Regions from separate parts of the Paenibacillus sp. EKM206P genome, predicted to be linked through region 1. Evidence: riboswitches for the same ligand, from Rfam matches in the RefSeq annotation. Region 1 holds a riboswitch; the other holds the start of a gene.
What was found. A riboswitch is a leader RNA that binds a small molecule or an ion and turns the genes downstream of it on or off. The one in region 1 is predicted to bind cyclic di-GMP.
Positions count from the first base shown of each region.

Region 1 (12,762 bases):
TATAGTGGCATTACTGTTCACGGGAACTGCTGGATCATTCAGACTGGCTTCGCTTAGGATGGTGACATTGTCCATTTTCATGATAGAGGGGATTTGCCGTTTGAATACTTTGGCTACCGCATTGACGGTTTTCACAGCCTTCGTATACGATAAATCGCGGATTGTTACATCCATGACCTGTGAATCACCTGCGGTGTTCACTCTTAATTTTTGCGCCAATGCTGACGGAGTGACCTTAAGATCGGGGAAGCTGGCGACCACCTGATCCATAATCGCCGAGGAGATCATAATTTGCTTATAGGAGTTCGTTAAGGCTATATTCGTTTGAACTACACTGTAATCGACGACACCTGCACGATCCGGTCGTGGCGTCTGGTTGATAATGAGCTTTGCGGTAGCTTCATAAATCTGCGGGCTAAAATACATATTTTTTATGCCCACTACAGTACATACTAGCAGTACGATGCTACCAATCAACCACATTCTTTTACGGATCAAACGGATGTACTCTTTCAACTGCACAAGACCAGTCCTCCCTGATTGACTTGTTTTCGATGCAATAACGCTTGTACTGATCCTCTGCATAACGGGGAAAAGAACGGTGCATGACCCTCTAATCTATAGTAAAATGTTGTATAATAGCGCATAGAAGGTCTAGCCAGCGAATAAGCACAAAATGCTCATCATCGGTGGCCTCTTAGGGTATATAAACGAAGACATCAGTGAAAACTATTAAATAAAGATACGTTATGTAACTTACATAACTAATTTATGATACAAAACGTATCTTGTCAAGCGTAAACTTGCTTTTTTACCTTTCTTAACCTTGCCTTCAGGAGGAAAAACGGATGAATTATGGCACCCGCATCGCTGAATTACGAGAACATAAGGGATTAAAACAAGAGGAACTAGCACAATCCCTCGGAATTACGCGGGCAGCTCTTTCTCACTATGAAAAAAATAGGCGCAAGCCAGATTTCGAGATCCTGACCAAGCTCGCTGATATTTTCGGGGTAACGATTGACTACTTGGTGGGACGTACGAGCCATCCGGCGGCAATATTGGATTCAGATGTGAGGGAATTTGTGGACCAGCTTGAACTGTCCGATGAGGATATTCTGCAACGTTTCAACCTGACCATTGATGGACGCACCTTGTCTGAGGAAGAAGCCAAACGTTTTATTGCATTTGTCCGAATGGAACGAATGATGGAATAAAGAAAGCGGCCGACTGCTTCACGTCTCGCTCAAGTAAGACCAGCCGTTGGAATTTACACGCGCTTGTCCTTCCGGTATGTGGTTCCATCCGCGTCGCTTTCTAGCCATTCTGGCATCGTGAACCCACATTGGAGCAAAATGTCCCGGATGTCCAAGTGGATGGCAGCTTTGTCTGCTTTCTGTACGTTGTTTTGAAAAAGAGGGTTGTTCCCCCCTAATTCTGTCTCCTTGTTCATTCAGCACTAACCTCACTTTATTATTCTTGGTCACCGGAAAGAAATTTCCCACAAACCTTGTATGTATAGTCACGAACAAAACTATTATATATGAATACACACCTGCAATGTTGTCGTCTTATGACGAGAATAAAAAAGGATTTTCTTATTTTTTTCTTCATTATACGTAAAGTATTGGCAAATCAGAACGATTTTCCAACAAAAAAGAACCTGTCAGGTCCTATTTTCTCCTGATAGGTTCTTTTTTGTTTTATTTCGAAATGATGTTAGGTATTCGAACTCTAAGGTCCTATATGCATTCCGATCTGATTAAGCGGCCTCGGCTGCCTGGGAAACCTGAGTACCTCCGGTCGCTCGGACTTTGTAGACATAGTGGCCTCCGGCTTTTACCGTGCGGTCTGTATACGTGCTTCCCGCTACTTGCGAGGCAATCACCTGATAGGCCCCGTCGGTTCCGTCAGCACGCAGCACATCATAGGAAGATACGCCTTCTGCCTGAAGCCAATTAATCTCTACCGCCCCATCCTGAACAGAGGCAGCCTTCACCCCTGTTGGAGCTGAAGCTGCGGTCTGATCTGTACTTTTTAATTCCAAAATATATTGTACCGCTTCGCCAGGACCCAGCTTTTCTTCAAAATCAAGGGCAGGAGAAGCCTTGAGCCCTGATATGGAACGCTGTGCCTGACTGTAAGTGGAACCCGCTCCAAAACGTTCACCCGTGTACAAACCGGCATTCGGCATTGTCACCCGTACACGAACGGTCTGCGTGGTGGATTCGAAATTCACTAGATTCACCAGCAATTTGTTTGAAGTAGCGCCGCTACCTGCCAGCGGTTTAAGCTTGGACGTATCCACCGCACGCACATACACCATTTTATCCTTGGTATCCTCTGGATTCAGCACTGTATAAGTCAGAGGTTTTCCATGGGTGGCATAGGCTAGACTCAAGCGTCTCATGATCTTAACACGAGTGTCCTGTCCCTGCCCGAACGGATAAATTTCTGTGTTGGCCGGGTTATGACTTTGCAGATCGAAGCCTGTTTTAAACAGCGTATAATCTTTATAAAAAGCAGCGTGCTGGATAAACATATCGGCAAACCCAATTTGTGAACGCATAATCCGGTCGAATGCGGCTGCTTGTGGCTGACTAGCCCCATAATCTGGATTATCTCGATGCGTATCATTGGTACCGAACTCCGTGTTCAGCATCTTCTTCGCCAGTCCGTCGCTCGAACCGCCGAAGGTTTTCAAATTTTGAATGAAGCTGCCCCCGCCCTCTTCATTATACGATTCACCGTAGGCGTGTCCGTTGGTCAGGTCAGTGACTTCCTCCAGCTGTTTACGCTGCGCCGGGTCTCGCTCCCATCCATCCGGATCACCGCATTTTTTCGTACCTCCGGTTTGATTTTTGCACGCCTTGGTAGAGTACGTCGGCCAGTAGGCCCAACCCGGCGCTACCGTTTTGAGATGCGGTGCCAATTGCTTCCCTTCCGTATTCAACCACTTAGCTACAGCCAGATTTACCGCCTTGGAGCGATTAAATAATCCAGGTTCGTTATCTACTTCATAATATTGAAGATAAGAACCGTATTTTTTTACATAATCGCGCAACTTTTGCTTGGCCGTTTCTGGCAGAGAACCATCTTTTTGCAGCTTGATATCACCTGTATATAAATACAAAGCAGACGATTGCATATTATACTGCTTTAACGTTTGATAGTAATCATCCACGTCTGTACATGCCTTGCCCACATTGCTGGCACAGGTGACCCTCATGACATTGCCACTATAAGCAATTCCCAGCCATTTGAGAACGTATGGTAAATGCTTAACTGCACCCTGATCATAATAAAATTCTTTATTGTTCACATTTGTTCCGGTCAGTATATATTTACCGTGTACCGGTTCGGTCGCAGGTGAAGCTAACGTCTCCAAGCTCAAGTCATCCCAAGTCCACCACACATTTTTATCTTCTGCAGAGGAGCAGTATAGGCAGCGCGCTGTCTTTAGCTTGAGTACGTTAACACCGCTTTGCAATTGCTCTTTGGGTATATACAGCTCGTAGTTGTTTTTGAAATTATAAGCACTCCCAGTACCGGATACTCCGGCAATCTGAATAATACCGGACAGCTGTTGATTTGAAAATACAGCCATTTGTGGGACTGCTTTGCCCGCATCTAAAATCCGAACACGGAATATCATACCATTGGGAGGAATCTGATTCAGCTTATACTGGAGTGTCAGTTCAGGGTTCGTGGACGCATTCAAACCGGGAGGAATATCTCCACTGCTGAGCAATACCGGAACTGTTGTACTCTCTTCTGCTACCGACAACGCTGACATTGCTCCTTTAGCAGATGATTCGGTAGAGGCAGCTGCTGTAGAAATGTCGATATTATCCCTGCCGACCACACCTTTGAATTCCGCTGAAGAGTCATCCCTCTGCCCCAGCTTCCATACTGGACTGGCAGCTGCTACTTTATCCGTCTGCAATTCTGCGCTTCTTGAAGGCGTGTATATAAACCAAGCGATCATCGCTATAGCTACGATCGCTAGTAGTCCAGATAAAACTACTGTATACCTATGGGATAACCATTTTTTTATCATATGATCGACCCTCTCTCCTCAAATTTTTGGACCGGGAAAGAGTATTAATCAAGGAAGAAACAAAGCGTTTCCGGGAATCACCGCTTTCGCTTCATGCTGACTTTCCCACATTAGACGTGCCATCGCGTCGCCTTTTTCATCATAGTATTCTACTTTTAAATCTACCATTTTGCCTGCTTCCAAAGTCATACTGCCTTTACGCTCTGTCCAGCTTTGTTTGAACCAGCTGTCAATCACCAACTTGCCGTCTACCCATACACGGATACCATCATCGGATATCGTGGTGAACGTATAGGTCTCGCTATATTGCGGTTTGATTTTACCCGTCCAGCGAACCGAGAACTGATCGGCATTCACCTTAGGGTCAGCTGCATTGGCACGCCAGTTGTAGTCCAGCTTGCTATCTGTACGGATCAAAACAGGACTTCCATTCAAATTCATATTGTTAAAATATTCGCCACGCAACCCGTTCACATATACCACATCAGGAACAGAAGGAGGAGTCGGAGCTGGGGGAACGATCACTACTGGCGGAGCCGGGATAGGCTCACTTTGTCCCTCGTCCGGTAAGGTCGGTATATCTGTCCCAGGTGGTTGAATCGTTTCCAATCCATTCTTCACATCATCCCGCGTCAAACTCCTCGAATCATTCATATAATCCTGAATTTGATTTGTTGTGTTATTCTCAGTCAGCATCTTGCCCCAAGTCATGGAATATACCCATTTAGGTTGAGCCTGCAACACCTCAGAACTAGGCATCTCACCGTGCTCCCCAATGGCAATCGGCTTATTCCGTGCCAGCCCAAGCAGACCTTCGTAATGACTTTGCTTAAAATCATTGTTGTAAATATCTACTGCCAAGATGTCCACTCTGTCATCCCCCGGGTATTTCGGGGTGTACGGGACAGTATACGAATTGGGCGCATTCGGACTCCATACCCACAGCAGATTGTTCAATTGATGTGTGTTGGTAAAACGGTCGTACATGATATTCCATAGCTGATTGAAATTATTTTTGTTTCCCCACCAGAACCAGTCGCCATTCATCTCGTGGTAAGGTCTCCACAAAACCGGAACCCCTGCATCACGAAGCTGCTTTAACGATACAGCGACCTTATCCAGATCGGCAATGAGGAGGTTATACTGCGTAGTACCTGGGGTCACGTATTTGTTGAACTCTGTCTGACTTACTTTCGCCTGTACATTGGCCCAAGTCAGTGGCCTACCTGGTAGCGCTTCATGAAAAGTCATCGTCACAATACCACCGGATCTGTCCCAACGGATAGCACTATCGACGACATTTTTACGTTGCGCTGCTTCTGTAGCGTCAGATTGACCAGAGATAGCTCCCATCTCATAGCCGTGTACACCTACATATGCCTGACTGATTTTTTGGACCTTGTTACTTAATTCATCCGGACTTTCCAAATAATCATGCTGACCGGTGACTATTTTTTTCCCTGAGATGTTGAGTAAATAATTGTATAGTTCACGGGCCTGAATAGAAGCGTCCGAATTAACAGGTTGTAATGAAGCGGCATTCGCCACAGACAGAGAATCACCAAAACCGACGGGCAACAATGAAAAAAGTATAACAACGGGGAGTACATGACGTATCAGTCGATACAGAGGAATAAAATTGAATCTCACTTTCGCTCTTCCTTTCGGTAGCCAGGCTGCCATCCTTGTGGAAGGCCCTTTAGCTTTGCGTACCTGCCTTTCGACAGGGCTGCGTTTATCGTTGGAAGGAGTTTGGATTCCTTCTTACCCTAAGTATCGACTTTATTTTACCAAAATTTAATAGGTCATGTTCATGAATTTACAGGTTTTCGCCCAAATTCGACAGTTTGGGCCATGAATTTTCATGAATTTGTCTTTTTTTCGTTTTCACGAAAATAATTATGAGATAAATTGGTGACGGGAAATTTCATTCCAATCCATACAAAAGCGGACAATATCCTCTTCAACCAATTCAGAGCCAGTCTGCACCTCAATAAAATCCACATCGGTCACAGCCAAAATGCTATGCTTCGTCCCTTCAGGAATGCGGACTACATCACCAGCCTTTACTTTGTGTAGCTTCTCATTCAAAATAATTTCCGCTTCACCGCTAATAATGGTCCAGATTTCACTCCGTTTGAAATGAAGCTGGTAGCTGATATTTTTGCCTTTTCGTACGCGGATTCGTTTGGTCAATACCTCGTTACCCTCGTCATATTTGACATAATCCACAACCCGATACTGCCCCCAACGACGTTCTTCATACATTGGACGCTGATCATGAGCCTTGAGCACTTCTTTAATACGAGGACTTTCTGCCTTATTGGTCACAAGAATGCCATCCGGGCTAGCGGCTACAATCAGATCATTCGTTCCAATGATCGCCACAGGAATGTCCAACTCGTTAATAAGACTCGTATTGACGCAATCCTCCGTTACTACACCTCTGCCCACTTGTTGATTAGACATTTCTTCTGTGAGCGTATTCCAAGTACCTAAATCCTTCCAAAAACCATCATACGGAAGAACTACAATGTCCTTTTCCTTCTCGACTACTTCATAGTCAAAACTGATTTTTTCCAGAGATGCGTATTGCTTTTGCATTTCTTCATAATTCAGCGGCAATCCCTTGGATGCCAAGATATCCAGCAAATAACTTAATTTGAACGCAAAAACCCCGCAGTTCCATAGAGCATTGCGTTCAATCAGACGCTCCGCCTGCTCCCGGTCGGGTTTCTCTTGAAAATGGCTCACTTCGCGGTAGCCAGTGCTACCTTGGGTGGCATCGTTTTTCGGAATAATGTAACCATATTTCTCTGAAGGATAGGAAGGGACAACCCCGATTAATGCAAGCTTGCCTTCACTCTCCTGAAGCGTATGTTCCAGTTGGGCTACGGAGGCGAAGAAAGCATCCTCAACATAAGGATCTACAGGCAATATAGCTACAATTTCATCAGGTGAAACACCCGCAATGGAATATAAATAAGTCGCTGTCAGCGCAATCGCAGGAAAGGTGTCTCTGCGTTCTGGCTCAACAATGATACGCGTATTCGGCCCAACCTGACTCTGGATCATTTCGACCTGTGCTCTCCCTGTCGCAATAAACGAGGATTCTGATAATCCGTTGTCTCCCAATTGTCTCCATACCCGCTGTACCATGGATTCCGAAGTCCCCTCCGGGCTCTCCAGTACCTTCAAAAATTGTTTGGAACGGGAATCGTTGGACAAAGGCCATAATCTTTTACCGGAACCACCAGACAAAAGTACGAGCTTCATAACTCTCCACTTCCTCTCTATAATGTATGGGTGATCGGATGGGGCAGGGTTGAGTAGTCCGCTACGGGCTGGATTTGATCTTACGATCGCTGTTGGACCGGGATTCATTCGATTATATAAAATCGTATATAGGTTTGAATCCCGGTACAAAGGCGAACGCTATCGCTTCTCCAGATTCAAATCCACCCCTGCGCTACTCAAAAATGCATCATGCCGATCATATCGTTTATTGCAAAAGGCGCGACCGGACATTATTAAGTCCGGTCAGCCTGTAAAAATCTCACGCCTTCGGCAACAGCAATGGCGTCTTTGCGTCGCAGGAGCAGCATAGCGTATCCGCATGGTAGTGCTTGCTCCACAGGGGCGGCGCAGCGGCGCTTGACCGGAAGGAGCGGCATCAACCGCGCCGCTCCTTCCGATACGCCCTTCCTACTCCCATCCCATAAGGTGGGAGTTTAAAACTGTGACTCCACGGCGGAAAGCAACGGAGCGGGCAGAATTGTTCTGAAGAAGCGTCAGCGTTTGCCTTTACCCCCGGATTTTAACCTTTGAATGTTTTACACAATCAAGAAAATCCGGGGGTAACAGCAATCGGAAGAACAATCTGCACGCGCAGCGCCTCCCCCACCACCACAGTCACTTTTTAAACTTCCACTTTATCTCTGTTCCACCCACTCATCCGCGGACGACCCACGGAATAGTATTCCAGCCCGGAGCCTTGAATCTGTTCCTCGGCGAATACGTTACGACCGTCAATTAGAACCGGTTTGCGCAGAAGGGAGGCCAGTTGTACGAGATCGACCTTTTTGAACTCTTCCCAATCGGTCAACAGGCACACAGCGTCGCTACCTTCGGCGGCTTGCTGTGGGGATGAGCACCACACAATATTCGGGTGATCCACGTGCTCCTTGAATTTATCCATCGCAATGGGATCATACAGCTTGACAATTGCGCCTGCCTGAATGAGCGTTTCTACGATTTCCAGTGCTGGAGCTTCGCGGATGTCATCTGTATTTGGCTTGAAGGCGAGGCCCCAAATGCCAATCGACACACCGTTCAGTTGACCCAGCGATTCACGCAGCTTGGATACGATCATAAATCGCTGGTCGGTATTCACCTCGACCACCGATTTCAACAACTTAAATTCATAGTCTACATTACCCGCAATTTGGATAAGCGCATTTGTGTCTTTTGGAAAGCAAGAGCCACCATACCCGATCCCTGCTTGTAGGAAAGAGGAGCCGATCCGTTTGTCCATACCCATACCATCAGCCACACAGGTTACATCGGCGCCAACCTTTTCGCAAATATTAGCAATTTCGTTAATGAACGAAATTTTAGTTGCCAGGAACGCATTGGACGCGTATTTGATCATTTCAGCACTACGGATATCCGTCACATAGATTTTATCCGTGAACACCTGATGCAGAGTGACCATTGTTTCACGCAATCCAGTATTGTCCAAACCAATAATGATGCGATCCGGATGAAGCGTATCATTGATAGCTGAGCCTTCTCTCAGAAACTCCGGCGCAGATACGATATCGAAAGACAAACTCGTGTGACGAGCCAATACGTCCTTAATCTTTTCGTTCGTTCCGACAGGTACAGTACTCTTGGTCATAATAATCTTATACCCGTTCATGGCTTTCCCAACATCAGCAGCCGCCTGTTCAATGTAGGACAAGTTCGCCTCGCCGTTAGCCAGAGAAGGCGTACCTACCGCCAAAATGACGATATCCGACCGGCGTACCGCATCAGCCAAATCCGAAGTAAACTCCAATCGACCTGCTTCCAGATTCAGCGCAATCAATTCCTCAATACCCGGTTCATAAATCGGAGATTCTGCCCGGTTCAACATGTCGATTTTGTACTGCTCCAGATCGACACAAATCACCTCATTACCTTTTTGCGCAAAACATACACCCGAGACGAGCCCAACGTATCCAGTACCAATTACAGCCAGCTTCATTCCGTTCATCCTCCTTTTAGAAAGTTCACATAGGCTTGTTCTACATACTTTTTTAGTTGATCCTTGAAGTTATCTTCATCAAATTTGCGGGCATGGGTAATGATATCGTCCACATTCCATGCATGCTGCTCGACCTTTGCGACGGCCTCTAGCACATCCTCTACTTGATGCTTGCGGAAAAATACGCCGTTCACATGAGGAACAATCGTATCCAGCGCTCCTCCACCCTGAAAAGCGATAACAGGCCGTCCGGCCGCATTCGCCTCCAAAGGCGTAATACCGAAGTCCTCTTCGCCCGGAAAAACGAGCGCTCGGCATTCTGCCATCAGCTTGTTAACCTCTTCGTCCTCAAGCCTGCCGAGGAACTCAATGTTCGGGGCAGCCATACCTTCGAGTCGTTTACGATCTGGTCCTTCACCCACAATGCGCAGCTTGAGACCGTTACGTTTGAATGCTTCGATCGCGAGATCGATGCGCTTGTAGGACACCAATCGGGATACGATCAGGTAATAGTCACCGATGTTTGTAGCGCGTTTAAAACGGGATGTATTAATAGGTGGGAAAATGACATCCGAATCCCTTTGGTAATAGTGCAAAATTCTTCTTTTAACAACCGAAGAGTTGGCGACAAACTGGTCTACGTTGCGCGAAGTTTTGGCATCCCATGTTTTCAACCGGTTCATGTACAGCTTTAGCATGTTTTTGAGCAGGTTGGATTTGGACTGCCGGGCCATATATGTATCGTAATCCCAGGCAAACCGCATCGGTGTGTGACAATAACAAATGTGAAACGTATGTTTGGGTACCTGGATGCTTTTCATAAATGCACTGCTGGAGCTTAAAACAATATCGAAATCCCTAAAATCAAAATCACGGATAGCGATGGGATATAGCGGCAGCACTCCTTTGAAGTTGGCCTTCACTCCTGGGACTTTTTGTAGCCAAGTGGCTCTAATATCCGCATCTTTCAAGTTACGCGACAGGCGGTCGTCGCTGAACACCGTTGTGAAGATAGGAGCCTCCGGATACATATCGTGGAATACCTCTACTACCCTTTCCGCTCCGCCCATTTGGATTAAGTAATCGTGTGCTATCGCTATTTTCATCTAAATCATCCTTTAACGCGAATGTCGGTCAGACTCCTGCCAACAAACCCTTATAGTAATGAACTATATCCTTAACTGTGTTCTCGATGACAAAATGCTTCTTGACCCGTTCCATCCCTCTCTCACCCATCTGCTGACGTTCCTGTGGATGCTCCAACATCCAGCGGATGGCTTCTTCCAGCTTAGCCGGGTCACCCGGTTCAATAAGTAGCCCGGTTTCATGGGGTACCACCGTTTCCTTGGGTCCACCCTCATTGGAAGCAATCACTGGGAGACCAGCAGCCATGCCTTCAATAATGACCTGACCGAATGGTTCTGGTGTAATAGAGGTATGAATCAGTAAATCACAACGCTGCATCAGGCCTTGAATGTCATCGACGTGCCCCAGCAGATTGACATTAGCCAACCCGTATTCGCGCATCGTGGACTCTAATCGTTGCTTGTATTCCTCTTCTCCGAACAATGCATCTCCAGCCAGCCAGAATTTCACGCGCTGATCTGGTAAAAAGGAACGTGCCGCTTCCAGTAAAATATGTTGTCCCTTCCATTCCGCCAATCTGCCGACCAATACGACGTTAAACGAGTCATCACCACGTGAATGCGCAGCCGTGTCACGTGCTGTAATTGCTTTGGCAAAAGCGGAATAAACGACGAGCGTCTTTTTGTCCGGGGGTAACTCCAATGCACTCAGCGTGGACTTGGAATTGGCAATCACTCCGTTGGGCAAAAAGCGGGACATCAGCCGAATCCCTTTGGCTACAATCGGCTTCAGATACGGCGGACCGATGTGATCACGGATATGCCAGATCAAGGGCAGCTTCGCCGATTTGGCAGCTACTGTACCATACAGTGCAGACTTGAGCGAGTTCGTGTGAACGCACACGACCTTTTCCTCACGCAGCAAGGGCGCAAGTTTTCTACCGTATGCCAGCAAACGAAAAGCTGCTGCAGGCGCACCTAGATTCACGGCGTTCCGTCCCCGATTGCGAATCGAATCGTCCAATGGAACGATGCGCACATCAATATCACGCTGCCGAAGCCGATCTGCCAAATCGCCCTCCTCTGCCAAAATAACGAGCGGGTCGATATGTTCCCCGATATTCGTCAGTATGTTATACAAAGCGACTTCGCCGCCGCTCCATCTTGCCGTATGGTCAATATAAGCTACTCTCATCATTTCGCCGCCGCCTTTCTGTCAAGGACCTGTCGGAACACCTCTTCCACCTGCTCCGCTACATGTCCCCATGTATATCTGCTCAGGACATGGTCCCGGCATTCCCTTGCATTCGGTAGAAGTTCACGATGATCCAGCACACGCAGCAATCCTTCAGCAATGGCTTCACTGTCCGTTCCCTGGAACAATAGCTCGGGACGGAATCCTCTTAAAATTTCCTTGCTACCGCCCACAGGAGTGGCCAGCACTGGCAGTCCCGAAGCCATTGCCTCCACCGTGATCAGACCGAAACCTTCCAGCGCCTGTGTAGGTACGACGAACAAATTCGATGCTTGATGGTACAGTGGAAGCTCCTCATCCGACACATAACCGAGCAACCTTACATGGTTATGAAGATTGTATTCCGCTACCTTGGAAGCCAATTCCTCCATCAAGGGGCCCTTCCCTCCAATCAGCAGCAGATGATCAGGATGACGCTCGGTTACTCGTCGCCATGCTTCGAGTAGCTGTAGCAGTCCCATTCGATTAACAAGACGACGAACGGTTAGCACAATCGTCGCGTTTTGCGGCAAATTCAGGCGCTCTCGTACTGCTCCCCGATCCTCTGCTGGGTGGAACCTTTCTACATTCGCCGCTCCGGGAATAATGTGAATTTTGCTGAGTGGAACCTTATAGTGCTCATGCAAAATATCCCGAAAAGTCTCGCTTAGCACTATAAATTTATCCGACAGACCGTAGGCCTTCATTTCAATGGATTTAGCCAACGTCGTTTTTAGAAAATGCTTGATACCCTGTCCTTCAATCTTCATTTCCTCCGTCCACGGTCCGTGAAAGGTGGTAACTACCGGGATTCCTCTTTTTTTCGCCTCCAGCGCTGGCCCGACACTATAGGGAGCAAAATGGGAATACAATATATCCATCGGTTGCTTGTCGAACAACTCTGCTGCATATTTTTGCATTAGCTCCCGGCGCTTCCAGATGGATTGCTGCTTGCTGCCAATCGTATGAATCCGAATACGGTCGGGCGCTTGCGGCTGCTCGTCACTACAGATTAGAGCATCCAACGTATTGCGCTCTAACGTAAGCTGCTCACAGATCGATTGGAAATATGTGTTGAGGCCTCCTGGCTGCAAAGACGGCCAGCTCAACCCCGTTGCCGCAATACGAAATCCGT
Region 1 covers NZ_JAAMNQ010000001.1:176,200-188,961, reverse strand. The annotation lists gene G9G53_RS00825 (YveK family protein) at 1-522, opposite strand, end outside; gene G9G53_RS00820 (helix-turn-helix domain-containing protein) at 849-1,217, shown strand; gene G9G53_RS00815 (hypothetical protein) at 1,271-1,453, opposite strand; gene G9G53_RS00810 (hypothetical protein) at 1,763-4,060, opposite strand; gene G9G53_RS00805 (glycosyl hydrolase) at 4,109-5,710, opposite strand; cyclic di-GMP riboswitch class I at 5,724-5,804, opposite strand; gene G9G53_RS00800 (sugar phosphate nucleotidyltransferase) at 5,960-7,336, opposite strand; gene G9G53_RS00795 (hypothetical protein) at 7,591-7,734, opposite strand; gene G9G53_RS00790 (UDP-glucose dehydrogenase family protein) at 7,980-9,308, opposite strand; gene G9G53_RS00785 (glycosyltransferase) at 9,314-10,414, opposite strand; gene G9G53_RS00780 (glycosyltransferase family 4 protein) at 10,443-11,591, opposite strand; gene G9G53_RS00775 (glycosyltransferase family 4 protein) at 11,588-12,762, opposite strand, start outside; gene G9G53_RS00770 (glycosyltransferase family 2 protein) at 12,762-12,762, opposite strand, start outside.

Region 2 (12,762 bases), on a different contig from region 1:
AACAAGGCTATCCTTCCAGCCGTTCAACCCTTCCTGAACCGTATCTTTCGTCGCCAATCGGGTCACCTGTGTTCTTAGACCATCCAGCACGGCCTGACGGCGCGGGTGCTCTTCCCTTTGCAGTTCTGCTACCTGATCCAGCAAAAAATGACGAATCATTTCACCCATACGCTCTTCGTTCAGATAGCCGAGGAATGCGTTCAAGGCAAACTGCATCAGTCCGCTCACCTGCAAACCGCTGACAGCCTGCATACCTAAGGTACCCAGCGTATAGCCCGTTTCGGGTCGCAAAAGCCAGGACTCGGCTTGTTCCAGCGTGTAATCCAGCGCGCGGCGATCATAACCCTTCTCGCTGGTCTGACGAGCAAGCGCCTCCAGCAGCGGTCCGGCGTCAAAGTCAGTCATCTGCCGCTTGAGCTCTGCCACGATGACCGGAGCCAATTCCGCGAGCGGGAGCGACTGGACGAGCCGCTTGGCAAGAACATCTATGGATGCCGCCGCCTCCGGCGTGCGCAAACCTTTTTCCACACCACCCAGCACCAAATCGGCCAAACGAATATCTGCAATTTTAGACGCGATGCTGTCTTTGTTTAGCAAGTTATTTTCCACCGTACTCACCAAGGCATTTGTGAGCTTGTCCCTATTTTTAGGAAGCAGCGCGGTATGTGGTATCGGAATGCCTAGCGGATGACGGAACAAAGCAGTGACAGCGAACCAGTCCGCCAGTCCCCCTACAAGTCCTGCCTCAAAAGCTCCGGCTAACAAACGAGCCCAGCCATATTGCTGGAAGGGCAATGTGGCTGCAAAGCCTGCCCCTAGAATAACAAGCGACCAAGCCGCTGCGGTTTTCGTATTTTTGGGTTTTCCCATCCTGTAATCCTCCAAACTGACTGTCGAGTAAGTAAAGCACTATACCTGTATTACCCATCATATCATTGCCCGTGTCATTTCCAAAGTTGAAAGCACTCTTGATGAAACGCGTAAGGCCACTTTTTGCGTAATTTTTTATGCATATATCTCTCTTTTTTACATTCATGTTCGTGAACTAAATCACAACACTAGGCCCAAAATCTCATTTTTAATAATAAGCCTTACGAACCATTTTATCAGAACCAAGTCCTAAATTTCTTAAACCGAAAGGAGAAGTGAAGGGAAAAGTTGAATGGGCATGTAAGATATCTTTTTCAGCACTAATTCTATCTTTGACCCCAGAAAGGATTTGAATCCATGATGACCTCAGAATTCTTTCAACAATATTCGACCTTTTATACGGACGATCAGGTTAGATGTCCATAAGAGCGAGGCTTCTATAAAACTTACAAACATATTTTGATATATAGACATATTTCATGTGATAAAATAAACTTTTATATATAGTAAATCATGTTTAATCAGCCATTATATATTGGTTAAATCAAACCAAGATAAGCTAGATAAAATTGCTTCTTTGTAAAGGAATTGAATATGACAACAGACCAAAAAAACAACGAGGGCCTCTGGAACGGCGAACCTGTCGTAATTGTGCGCACTCCCTCCGCTTTTGCCAAGCAATCCCTTTTATATATTCAGGAATTAGGCTACTTCCAAAAAACTTCTGCTTTTACGGTGGAAAGAAAAGAACTCGCCTCTTTTTTGCTTGTTTTTACGTTGTCTGGTAAGGGAGAATTACTATACCGGGACAAGAAATATATTTTAAAGCCTCATGATTTGTTTTTTATTAATTGTGAGGAGTATGTGCAATATAGCACCTCCGGTCATGAAGCCTGGGAGTTTATCAGCTTATACCTGTACGGCAACCTGATCGGAAACTTTTACGAACAATTTGCCAAGCATAATAAACCGGTAATATCCATGCATAATCCGTATATTATATTGGACAAACTGCATGCTCTGATTTGTGGGCAGTCTGACAGAAGTCTTTCCGCTGAACTGCTAACGTCCAGGCTCATTGGTGAAATACTGATGTGCATCTTGCAGCATCCCTATGATCACCAGCATGTGAATGCTGAAACCCTCAGCGAAGTACGTCGGGTACAGCAATATTTGGATCAGTCCTACTGTGAGCGAATAACACTGGACTCGCTGGCAGACATGTTTGAATTAAACAAGTTTAATTTGGCTAAAAATTTCAAAAAGCAGATCGGTTTCTCTCCGATTGATTATCTCATTAATGTCCGTATCACGGCCGCTCAAAGCTGGCTTAAAACCAGTGACATGTCCATTGTGGATATCGCAAGGTACGTAGGTATTCCCAATACGAGCCATTTTATTAACCTGTTCAAGGAGCATGTAGGAGAAACACCTCATTCCTTCCGCAAGAAGTGGGGGAACCGTTCCAAGCTGTAAATGAGAGGTTACATGAAACCAGTTTGATAGATGATAGACGCACAAGCTATTCAAGTTAATGGCAAAGCTGTCGAAAGGCAGTGACGCAAAACTATAGGGCCTTCCTATCCGGATGGCAGCCAGCTACCAGATGAACGAGCTTTTTATTATGCCCTTTTTTACATAGATCCACCACAATTTGCTATGCCTATCTCGAAAAAAGCCCTGATCGCTATGATCAGGGCTTTTTTTCTATTGGGATAGTCATGTCAGCCTAGCATGCTGAATATACTAATTTCGAACGAAGCATTGCCATATTACGATGAATAGGAGAATCACTTGGAGCATGAGAACAAAAATAAATGTAATGATCATTGCCTTATTGCTCATTGTCCAAAGCTTTTTCAACGCAACACTGGCTTACGCAGATGCTCCAGCCCCAGAACTGCCGCAGAGTGCTGTATCCGATCCTACACATACCGTTACGGATACTGTATACGGTGTCCCAAACCTTGAACCTCCCAGGGAGATTCCTTCAAATACGCCCCCCTTCGTTCAAGGAGCAGTCAGTTCAAAATCTCAACATGATGCAACTCCGCAGAGCATACTAACGAAGTTGAGCCTGACCGACGAATCAGGGCATGTCATTGATGCAGTATATAGTCCCGACAGCCAATTCGACATCGGATCAGCCATCCAACTAGGCTATGAATGGGAGCTTCCTGACAATACCTATAAGTCAGGAGACACTTTCACCTTTCACTTACCAGAACAGTTTGTCATCTACACTGATATCTCATCTCCGTTAGTCACTACCGACGGAACCGTGGGATACTTCACAGTAGATCGTCAGGGCAAGGTGATCATGACCTTTAACCCATATGTAGAGACTCATTCCAATGTCAGCGGCAAACTGCAAATCAAAACCGAGTTTACAAAAGAAATAGTGAAAGGTAGTACAGAGGTCATCATTGCGATTCCGATCAAAGGCGGGGTGCAAACGGTCATCGTGAATGTAAAGCCCCAGTCAGGGCCGTCCCTAAGCAAACAAGGGAAACTAGCTGGCACAAATCAGATCGACTGGACCATTGATGTGAACAAACAGCTAAACACCGTAAAGCATGCCTTCATCACCGATCCAATTCCTTTAGGACTGGAACTCAGAAGAGACTCTATCCGGCTCTATCATCTCCAAGTCAATATCGACGGATCGACCGTTGTTCGAGACCTAGTAAATGCGAGTGAATATGCCATTGAAGCAGATCAGGCCGGGACAGGGTTTGTGATTCGTTTTCAAGACGATAGCATGAACACGGCCTACCAGATTCAATATTCCACGCGCATTACTGGCGACGAAACTCGTTTTTCCAACACAGCAACGCTTTCAGGAGATGCGATAGAGAACGTTGCTGCTACCGGTACTGTTCAGGTAGAACGTGGTGAGTTTTTGTCCAAAAAGGTTGAAAAATATGATCATGCCACACAAACACTCTCGTGGGCCATACGATACAACTTCGGCGAGACAAAAATCCCCGAAGCCAAAGCTCTTTTAATTGATCATTTCAACAAAACTCAAGAATTGCTACCCGGTTCCTTGAAAGTATTTAAAGGAAACACGCTGGAGGAACTCCCATCGTGGGCGTATACTGTCATCCCAGTTGATTATCCGGACCGCAACGGCTTCAAACTTCAATTTAACTTTGACGTAGATTCAGCCTATACCATCCGATACCAGACTCAAGCCAGAGGCCGTGTCTATGAAAATGGAAAAGTTATAAACATCATAACCTCAGATGGAATCCAGAAGATCGTATCGACAGAAATCACAAGCGGAGTTATGACTAAAATGTATGACACACCCAATTACAACACCAAAATCATACCTTGGGTGATTACCATTAATACAGACTTGTACACCATGAAAAATATTGTCATTCACGATGTGTTTCCAAACGGGGGCTTGGCCTTGTTGCCGGACACCCTGAAAATTCAAACTGTTGACGGAACAACGGAGCTACGTGCCCCCACGGATTATGAGCTGATTCCGCTATCACAGGACTATAAACAAGGATTTACGCTCAAATTTCATAAAACCATTCATAAAGCTTATACGATCAAGTATTCAACCACCTATAACAATGACTGGAAAACGGATACGACGAAGCCTGAGTTTCGTAATAAATCCATTATAGAATACCAGTTTGAAGACGGAGAAACATCATCGCATGCCGTGGAGTGCCCGATCTGGCCGGACTTTATGACACAACGAAACGGTGCCAAGCAAGGAAGCTATAATGCGACCTCCAAGCTCATTACCTGGGACATTAAAGCCAACTACAATCGCAAGATCCTAAACCACGCGGAAGTGAGAGACCCCTTGCTGCAAGGTCAGAAGTTACTGCCCGGCTCCGTGAAAGTACACGATATGACCTTGCTGGGATGGTGGGATGGCGTACAAAAAGGGGCTGAAATCCCGGCAGATCAATACACCATTATCCCTCCCTCCGAGCAAAATGGGAATGAATTGCGTATCCAGTTCAAGGAGCAGATACAGACTCCCTACTGGATTACCTTTCAAACTTCATTGGAAGGAGAACTGATTGACAAGGAAATTCATAATCAAGCCCTTCTACTGGATGGACAAAAAACAGTCTCCAAATGGGCAGCGCAAGTCACGGTACCTCATGGTGGAGAATATGTATCTAAAGTCGGTACACAAAATGGAAATAAGATCGACTGGAGCATCCGCATCAATGAAGGACAGTCACATGTATCCAACGCTAAAATTATAGATCAGCCTAGCAGCAATCAAATCTTAATCGAGGATTCCTTTCATTTGTACTCTACAATCATCGCTGCCAACGGAAATACCACCAAGGGCACCGAGTTGATTAGAAACCAAGATTACAAGCTGTATATCAAAACAGATGCTCAAGGCCAGCAAACTTTTGAACTTGCTTTTGCCAAGGATATTTCCTCTGCTTTTATTCTTGAATACCAATCATTCATTCATGCTGAGGACAAAGCCAAAGTGAGTAATAAGGTTGCCTTTGAGGGGGATCGCTTGACGACAGAGATACGGGAAACCAGCCAGGAAATCATCGTACGAACGTCTTCCGGCTCCGGTTCCGGCGGGGGTGTGACCGAAAGTCTTGAGTTGACCAAGGTAGACCAGGATATGCCTGAGAAGGTACTGCCTGGCGCACAGTTTGCACTCTATGATAAAGGTCAAAAAAGAGCCCCTCTCATTCAGACCACCAATCAGGAAGGCAAAATCATCTTTTCCTCCTTGCTTCATGACGATTACATCTTGGAGGAATTGGCAGCACCGGAGGGCTATAAAATCACCGAGAGCAAGCTTGAGATCAAAATAGACGCAACACTGCGACAAAGCTCTGGTGTAAAAAAGATTGTGATCACCAACCGTAAAGAAAAGAAAAACGAACCAGGAACGCCTACTCATCCAGACCCGTCACCCCCGTCTGGAGGCTCAGGTAAGAAACATGACAGAGATCCGGAAATACCCGATACTCCGTCTGTAACCGTTCCTCCGTCATTCCCAATGTCTCCGGAGGACATAGCCCTTCTACAGGAGGAACCTGCACCTATACCGCCGGAGCCGCCAGCCGTCATGCCTCATCAAGATCCTTCTCCTCCGGTGGATTCGAAAGACGATCCCAAACCTAAGATCCGTGTCAAGGTTCCCGGGAAAGAGCCAGAAGAGCCAGAGGATCCACCTGCGGTACATCAGTTGCCCCAAACAGGTGAAAGCAGCCCCGTTCCGTTCTATTTGACAGGCATAGCGTTGGTTATGTGGGGCGTATTGTTGAAATTCACACGGACGAACAAAAAATAAAATGGATCACCTGCCCTGATCTCTCGCCTCATTCCATTTCCGATTGGAATGAGCCGGGAATGGGGCATTTTTCAAAAAAATATGTATAATCCGTACTTTGCTTAGGGGAGGCGAGATTGCTGAGTCTGCGTAAACTTTCCTACGTATTTATTTTGTTAGGCTTACTTTTTATTTTGTTTCCTAAAGCGACGGAATGGAATGAGGATCGGGAACAAAGCAAGCTATTAAAAGCAGCAGAACTACCATCAGGAAAAAGCGATGCGCTATGGCCCCCCAGTCTTACGGACAGCTATGCTCGCTTGTCCACTACTCTTACGGAAGTCCCGGCTCGTGAAGCACGACAAAATACTTCCACACCCCCTGTTACCATTGGAAGCGCTAATGAACAAACTCCCATAGCCACTATTAGTATAAGTCGTATTGCTTTAAAGCTCCCTGTATTGGAAGGCGCAACGAGGATAAATATGAGACACGCGGCTGTACATATGCCGGAAACGGGGACGCTGGGACAGGCGGGGAATGCCGCCGTTGCTGCTCATCGAGCCCGCACCTCTGGACGTTTATTTAATCGTCTAAATGAATTGAAGATCGGGGATAAGATTGTTGTTAACACTCGGGGTAACCAATATGTATATAGCGTTTATAGCCTGAAGATGGTCGATCCTACGGACGTGTCTGTTCTGAAAAGCTTCAAAAAACAAAAGCTGCTCACCCTGATTACATGTGACCCTCTCATAAATCCCACCCATCGTCTCATTGTTCAGGCCAAACTAAGCACCTAAAGCCATTAAAGCGCCTATTTTTATGAGTAAAAATAAATCAGGCGGGCCATTCCTGTTCATTTACAGAAATACACCCGCCAATGTTCACATTACGATTCAGTTGGATTCTTGGCAATCAACTTGAAATCATCAAAGTGGAATCCTGGTGCAACCACACAGGTTACCAGTACGGGCTCATCCCCAAGCGGACGTGCCGTTTGCCATACTGCTCCTGGGACGAGTGCTTGTGGATGCTGTCCTGCCTCCACATCTGCACCAACAATAATCACAGTTTCTTCACCAGGCTCTTCTCCGCTTCCACCCAATTTCAACTCTACAGGGCTTCCGCTATGATATAACCACAGCTCATCAGAATGGACCACATGCCACTCGGAGAACTCACCCGGATGCAGCAAGAAATACGTAGACGAAGCTGCAAAGCGCGGACCAGAATATACATCCGGCAATACAGGCTTCGGAATTTGAAAATTGGCCTTCCACATCTCTTTGTACCAGCCGCCTTCTGGATGGGGCTCCATGCCCAATGCCGTGACTAGCGGTGAAATAGCTTTCGTCATTGTCTAACCTTCCTTTACCCTAAATTCCTTCTTCCCTACTGTAAAACATAGCGTTGCTTTTGTCACGTTTCTCCCTTGGCTTGTCGGGGATCAATAATTTATGTGAAATTTAATAACATAAAAATACGGATGTTTACTCATTTTCATCATATAAATAATAGTTCACTAGTAAAAATCACACCAAAATACATTACACGTGAAGTTTTATGACATAAAATCTTGTTTTTTATTGTAAGCTTATAGTATCATGAGAGAAATTTTTAAATTCTAATAGAGCTTGGTCATGTCAATCCGTCTACTAAGCTATGTATCCAAGCCTAAAAGGGGTGAGCTCTCTGATCCAGTTTCGCAATGTCAACAAGCATTACGGTCACTTTCATGTACTCAAAGACATTAATCTTCAGATTAAGGAGGGCGAGGTCGTCGTCATCATCGGTCCCTCCGGCTCGGGTAAAAGCACCCTGCTTCGCTGCATCAATCGTCTGGAAACGATATCGGATGGGGAACTGATCGTTAACGAGATCCCTGTACATGACAAAAAGATTGATATTAATGCCTTCCGTCGCAATATCGGAATGGTGTTCCAGCATTTCAATCTGTATCCCCACAAAAAGGTAATTGAAAACATTGTACTGGCACCTATGAAGGTACTGGGCATCTCGAAAGAAGAAGCTACTCAAACAGCCATCACTTATCTAAAGCGCGTCGGAATCGAGGAAAAGGCACAGAGCTACCCCGCCCAATTGTCTGGTGGACAGCAGCAGCGGGTCGCGATCGCCCGCGGGCTCGCGATGAATCCAAAAATTATGTTGTTTGACGAGCCTACCTCAGCTCTTGATCCCGAAACGATCGGAGAGGTACTGGATGTTATGCGCTCGCTCGCCCATCAGGGCATCACAATGGTCATTGTCACTCATGAAATGGGCTTTGCACGTGAAGTGGCGGACCGCGTGATTTTTATGGACAAAGGACAGATTTTGGAAGACGGCCAACCTGCCGAATTTTTTCAGAATCCGGGTGAAGAACGGGCCCGCCTGTTCCTGAGCCGTCTGATTCATCATTAAACAGACTTACCAATGTAGCGTAAATCGAAAGGGGAATGTTCTGATGAGAAAAAGATTTCAATGGAGTACTTTGGTGCTGGTAGCTTTATCTTGTCTGCTCGTCTTGGCAGGCTGCGGAGGCAAAGAAGGAGCGGCAACGTCGGGAAATGAGCCGGCAGCAGCCAACGGACTGGAAGCGATCAAACAGCGTGGCAAACTAGTCATTGGTGTGAAATACGATACCAAGCTGTTCGGACTGAAAGACCCGGCTAGCGGAAAAGTAGAAGGTTTTGATATCGACATCGCCAAGGCTGTAGCCAAACATATTTTTGGCGATGAAACCAAACTTGAACTAAAAGAAGTCACGTCCAAAACACGAATCACCTTATTGCAAAACGGGGACATCGACGCCATTATCGCGACGATGACCATTTCGGATGAACGTAAAAAGCAGGTTGATTTTAGCGACGTCTATTTTAACGCCGGGCAATCTCTACTCGTGAAAAAGGGGAGCCCCATCACCGGGCTGGAGTCCCTGACCCCGAATACCAAGGTGCTCGCCGTGAAAGGCTCTACTTCCGCCAAAAATATCCGTGAAAAAGCACCAGAAGCGACGATATTAGAATTCGAAAACTATCAGGATGCTTTCAATGCCCTCAAAGCAGGTAAAGGAGAAGCGTTAACTACCGATAACTCTATTCTGCTCGGCATGCAGAAACAAGATCCAAATTATATTCTTGTAGGCGGGAACTTCACAGAGGAACCTTACGGCATTGCAGTAAAGAAGGGACAAACCGAACTGCTACAAGCCATTAATGATACGATCAAGGAACTGAAAAGCAACGGTGAATACGATAAGCTCCACGAGCAATGGCTTGGGGTTAAGCCCGAATAGTATTCTTGTGAAGGAGCCGCGATTGCGAGCTCCTTCCTTTCTTAAGTCTGGATAAGGAGGTATACCTGTAGATGCTTACTTTTGATATCAACGTACTTTTCGATCATAGCGACCGTTTCAGAGAAGGCTTGCTTCATACCGTTCAAGCTAGTGTCATTGCCTTGATCGGAAGCTTTATTCTGGGGGCTATTATTGCCATCCTCCGAATTGCGCCTTTTAAATGGCTAAACTGGATCGGTACCGTCTATGTAGAGGTCATCCGCAATATCCCATTGCTGATCGTCGTGCTGTTTTTTTATCTCGGGCTTCCCACTTTGGGCATCCCTTTGGACGGATTCGTATCTGGAACGCTTGGATTGACCGTATACACAGCCTCCTTTATTGCTGAAGCCATACGTGCCGGCATTCAATCTGTGCCCAAGGGGCAATTTGAAGCGGCAAGGTCTTCCGGGTTGAGTTACAACCAGACGATGATCAGCATTATTTTACCGCAAGCCATCAAAATTGTACTGCCTGCGATCGGCAACCAATTCATTAATCTGGTCAAAAACTCTTCCGTGCTGGCTATTGTGGCCGGACTGGACCTCATGTATTACTCGGACCTCATTAACTCGGATACCTTCCTGCCCATCACAGTCTACGCCATCACGGCGTTGTTGTATCTTATCTTGACAGTTCCGCTTAGCTTTCTTGTACTGTACATGGAACGGCGTCTGTCCAAAACATCCTAAGGAGGGAAGCCTGTATGGATTTCGGTGGATTGTTTGTGTGGCCTAATGTGCGTTTTATACTGGAGGGCTTCCTGCTCACGCTGGAGGTTGCTATTTACTCTATCGTGTTCAGCTTCACTCTCGGTATCATGTTCGGCATCCTGCGCTATACCCGCTTACCTGTCATTTCACAGGTTGCAGCCTTTATCATTGATCTCATTCGCAATCTTCCATTATTGCTCATTATTTTCTTCATCGGCATGGTTTTACCATCTATCGGTCTTTCCATTTCCCTCAAGTGGGCAGCCATTACAGGCCTGTCGATCTTCGAGGGAGCCATGATTGCCGAGATTGTGCGTAGCGGTCTGAATTCGGTCCATAAAGGACAGGTGGAAGCCGCACGTTCCTCTGGTCTAAGCTATTCTCAAACCTTATGGCATATCATTCTGCCCCAAGCGCTTCGTCGCATGGTGCCCCCGATTGTCAGCCAGTTCATTTCCCTATTCAAGGATACCTCACTGGCTGTCATTATCAGTTTGCCGGAGCTGACGCATAATATTCAGATTGTCGGTGGGCAAAATCAATCCTTTGTCATTCCAGCCCTGCTGTTCGCAGCTTTCCTGTACTTTGCTGTCAATTACAGTATGTCACTGATTGCACGCAGGCTGGAAGTTCGTACACATTAAAGCTCGTGATACTCATCAGGGTTGCCACTAGTTGGAACGCACGGTTAGTACAGCTTGTATCTCTTTAATCAATTGCTTCAACGCTTCTCCCTGATAACGGCCAGACCGATAAACCAGCTCTAGCTGACCCTGGAGCACGTCGCACAAAATAGGTACAGTGCAAAATTGTGAGTGATCCAATTCTGTTGCAAGGGACTCCGTCTGTAGGGTTACGGCAAGTCCATCCTGCACCCAGCGCAGGATGGAAGGTATGGAATTGGTCTCCAAGACAGTTGCAAAGGGATACCCGTGATCACGGAAGCACTTCTCAATCAGTTTCCTGCCGGGATGACACTCTGGCTGCATCCCCCAGGGTACATGCCTCAATTCGTCCAGCGTAATGGAAGAACGGTTGGAAAACACATGCTCTACCGGAACAACAAGACAGTAGTTCTCCGTACGAAGAGGAAGCTGGACAAGCCTTTCATCCGTACCCGAATGCAGCGTGATGCCAACATCCACTCGGTTATCCAGCAGCTGTTCTGTGACATCAAATGATGGATGGATGTGCAAGCTGACTCTAGGAAATGACTGATGAAAATGGATAAACATTTCTTGTAATGGTTCCTCCAGCTCCGGTAATGCGATACCAATCCGCAAACTCCCGCGTTGCTCGGTGCGCAACTCCTCAATGGAAGCCTTTGCTTGCTGTAAATCCTTGAGCGCATGTGCACTGTGTTGCAGCAACAATTTCCCGGCATCTGTCATCTTAATTTTCTTGCCTGCACGGTCAAAAAGAGTCATGCCCAATTCCTCTTCCAACGCCTTAATTTGCAAGCTAAGTGTGGGTTGGGAGATTCCGATCTTTTCCGAAGCTTTCGTAAAATGCAGTTCCTCGCATACCGCAATGAAGTATTGAAGCTGACGTATCTCCGTCTTCCTTCTCTCCCTTCGAGAATCCCCAGAATGATTGCATAAAAGGTCAAAAGAAGCGCAAAATCGGATCAAACCGGTTCGCGCTTCTTCTTCAGGTTATTGCGCTTTTTTTAGATTATTGGGCTACTTCTGCTTTTTCCGCAGTCAACGTAATATTCGCAAACGTATCTGCATCATACTCCTTGCCACGGGTAATATCGTAATTGGCTACCCGATTATTCACTGCCTCCAACGAGTAACGGAATAACGTCGGTACAATGGGTGCCTCCTCGCTCATATACGCCTGCCACTGATTGTATATATCTTTACGATAATTGTCGTCAAAGGCTTTCACAGACACCCCTTCCTGCAACAGCTTATCATTCTCTTCACTGGTAAAGCGCGAGTAGTTAAAGCTGGCTCCGCGTCCATACAGCCCACTAGGGTTTACATCTGTACCTGTACTCCATGCGCCGCCAAAAATATCAATGCCAGGGTCATCCTTCTGCACACGGTCATAGAAAGAATTGAACTCAAGCAGACGACCGTCCACCAGCTCGACATGAAGCCCGACATCCTTCCAATTTTGCAAATAAAACTTCGCCAGCGATTCGGCTGTCGCATCCCCGCTCATTGCCGCATAATGGAGCACCAGTTCCTTGCCCTTAGGGTCCTCACGGTATCCATCTCCATTGGTGTCCACATACCCTGCCTCGTCCAGCAGCTTTTTTGCCTTGTCCGGATCATACGCAATGCCCTTCGCATTCACATCATGATATCCCTTAAAGGCGGGCGGGACCAAGGATGTCGCAGGAGTCCGAAGCCCATGATAGAGCTGCTTGCCAACCTGCTCGTTATTCAGCGCATAGCCGAGGGCCTGACGTAATGACTTGTTCGCCAGCTTGGCGTTCGGGTCCATGATATTTAGACTCTTGGCCTGATCGAATTTGCCCATCTTAAAGCCTACATAGCTATAAGATAATTCCTCCTGACCGAGAAACTGTACATTTTTCG
Region 2 covers NZ_JAAMNQ010000005.1:24,278-37,039, reverse strand. The annotation lists gene G9G53_RS12465 (DUF445 domain-containing protein) at 1-870, opposite strand, end outside; gene G9G53_RS12460 (AraC family transcriptional regulator) at 1,465-2,346, shown strand; cyclic di-GMP riboswitch class I at 2,397-2,477, shown strand; gene G9G53_RS12455 (collagen binding domain-containing protein) at 2,672-6,181, shown strand; gene G9G53_RS12450 (class D sortase) at 6,298-6,963, shown strand; gene G9G53_RS12445 (cupin domain-containing protein) at 7,053-7,520, opposite strand; gene G9G53_RS12440 (amino acid ABC transporter ATP-binding protein) at 7,847-8,584, shown strand; gene G9G53_RS12435 (transporter substrate-binding domain-containing protein) at 8,628-9,458, shown strand; gene G9G53_RS12430 (amino acid ABC transporter permease) at 9,530-10,189, shown strand; gene G9G53_RS12425 (amino acid ABC transporter permease) at 10,204-10,854, shown strand; gene G9G53_RS12420 (LysR family transcriptional regulator) at 10,882-11,841, opposite strand; gene opp4A (oligopeptide ABC transporter substrate-binding protein) at 11,885-12,762, opposite strand, start outside.
Region 2: it holds a riboswitch for cyclic di-GMP, as region 1 does, so the genes downstream of both, G9G53_RS12455 (collagen binding domain-containing protein) here and G9G53_RS00805 (glycosyl hydrolase) in region 1, are expected to answer to the same signal.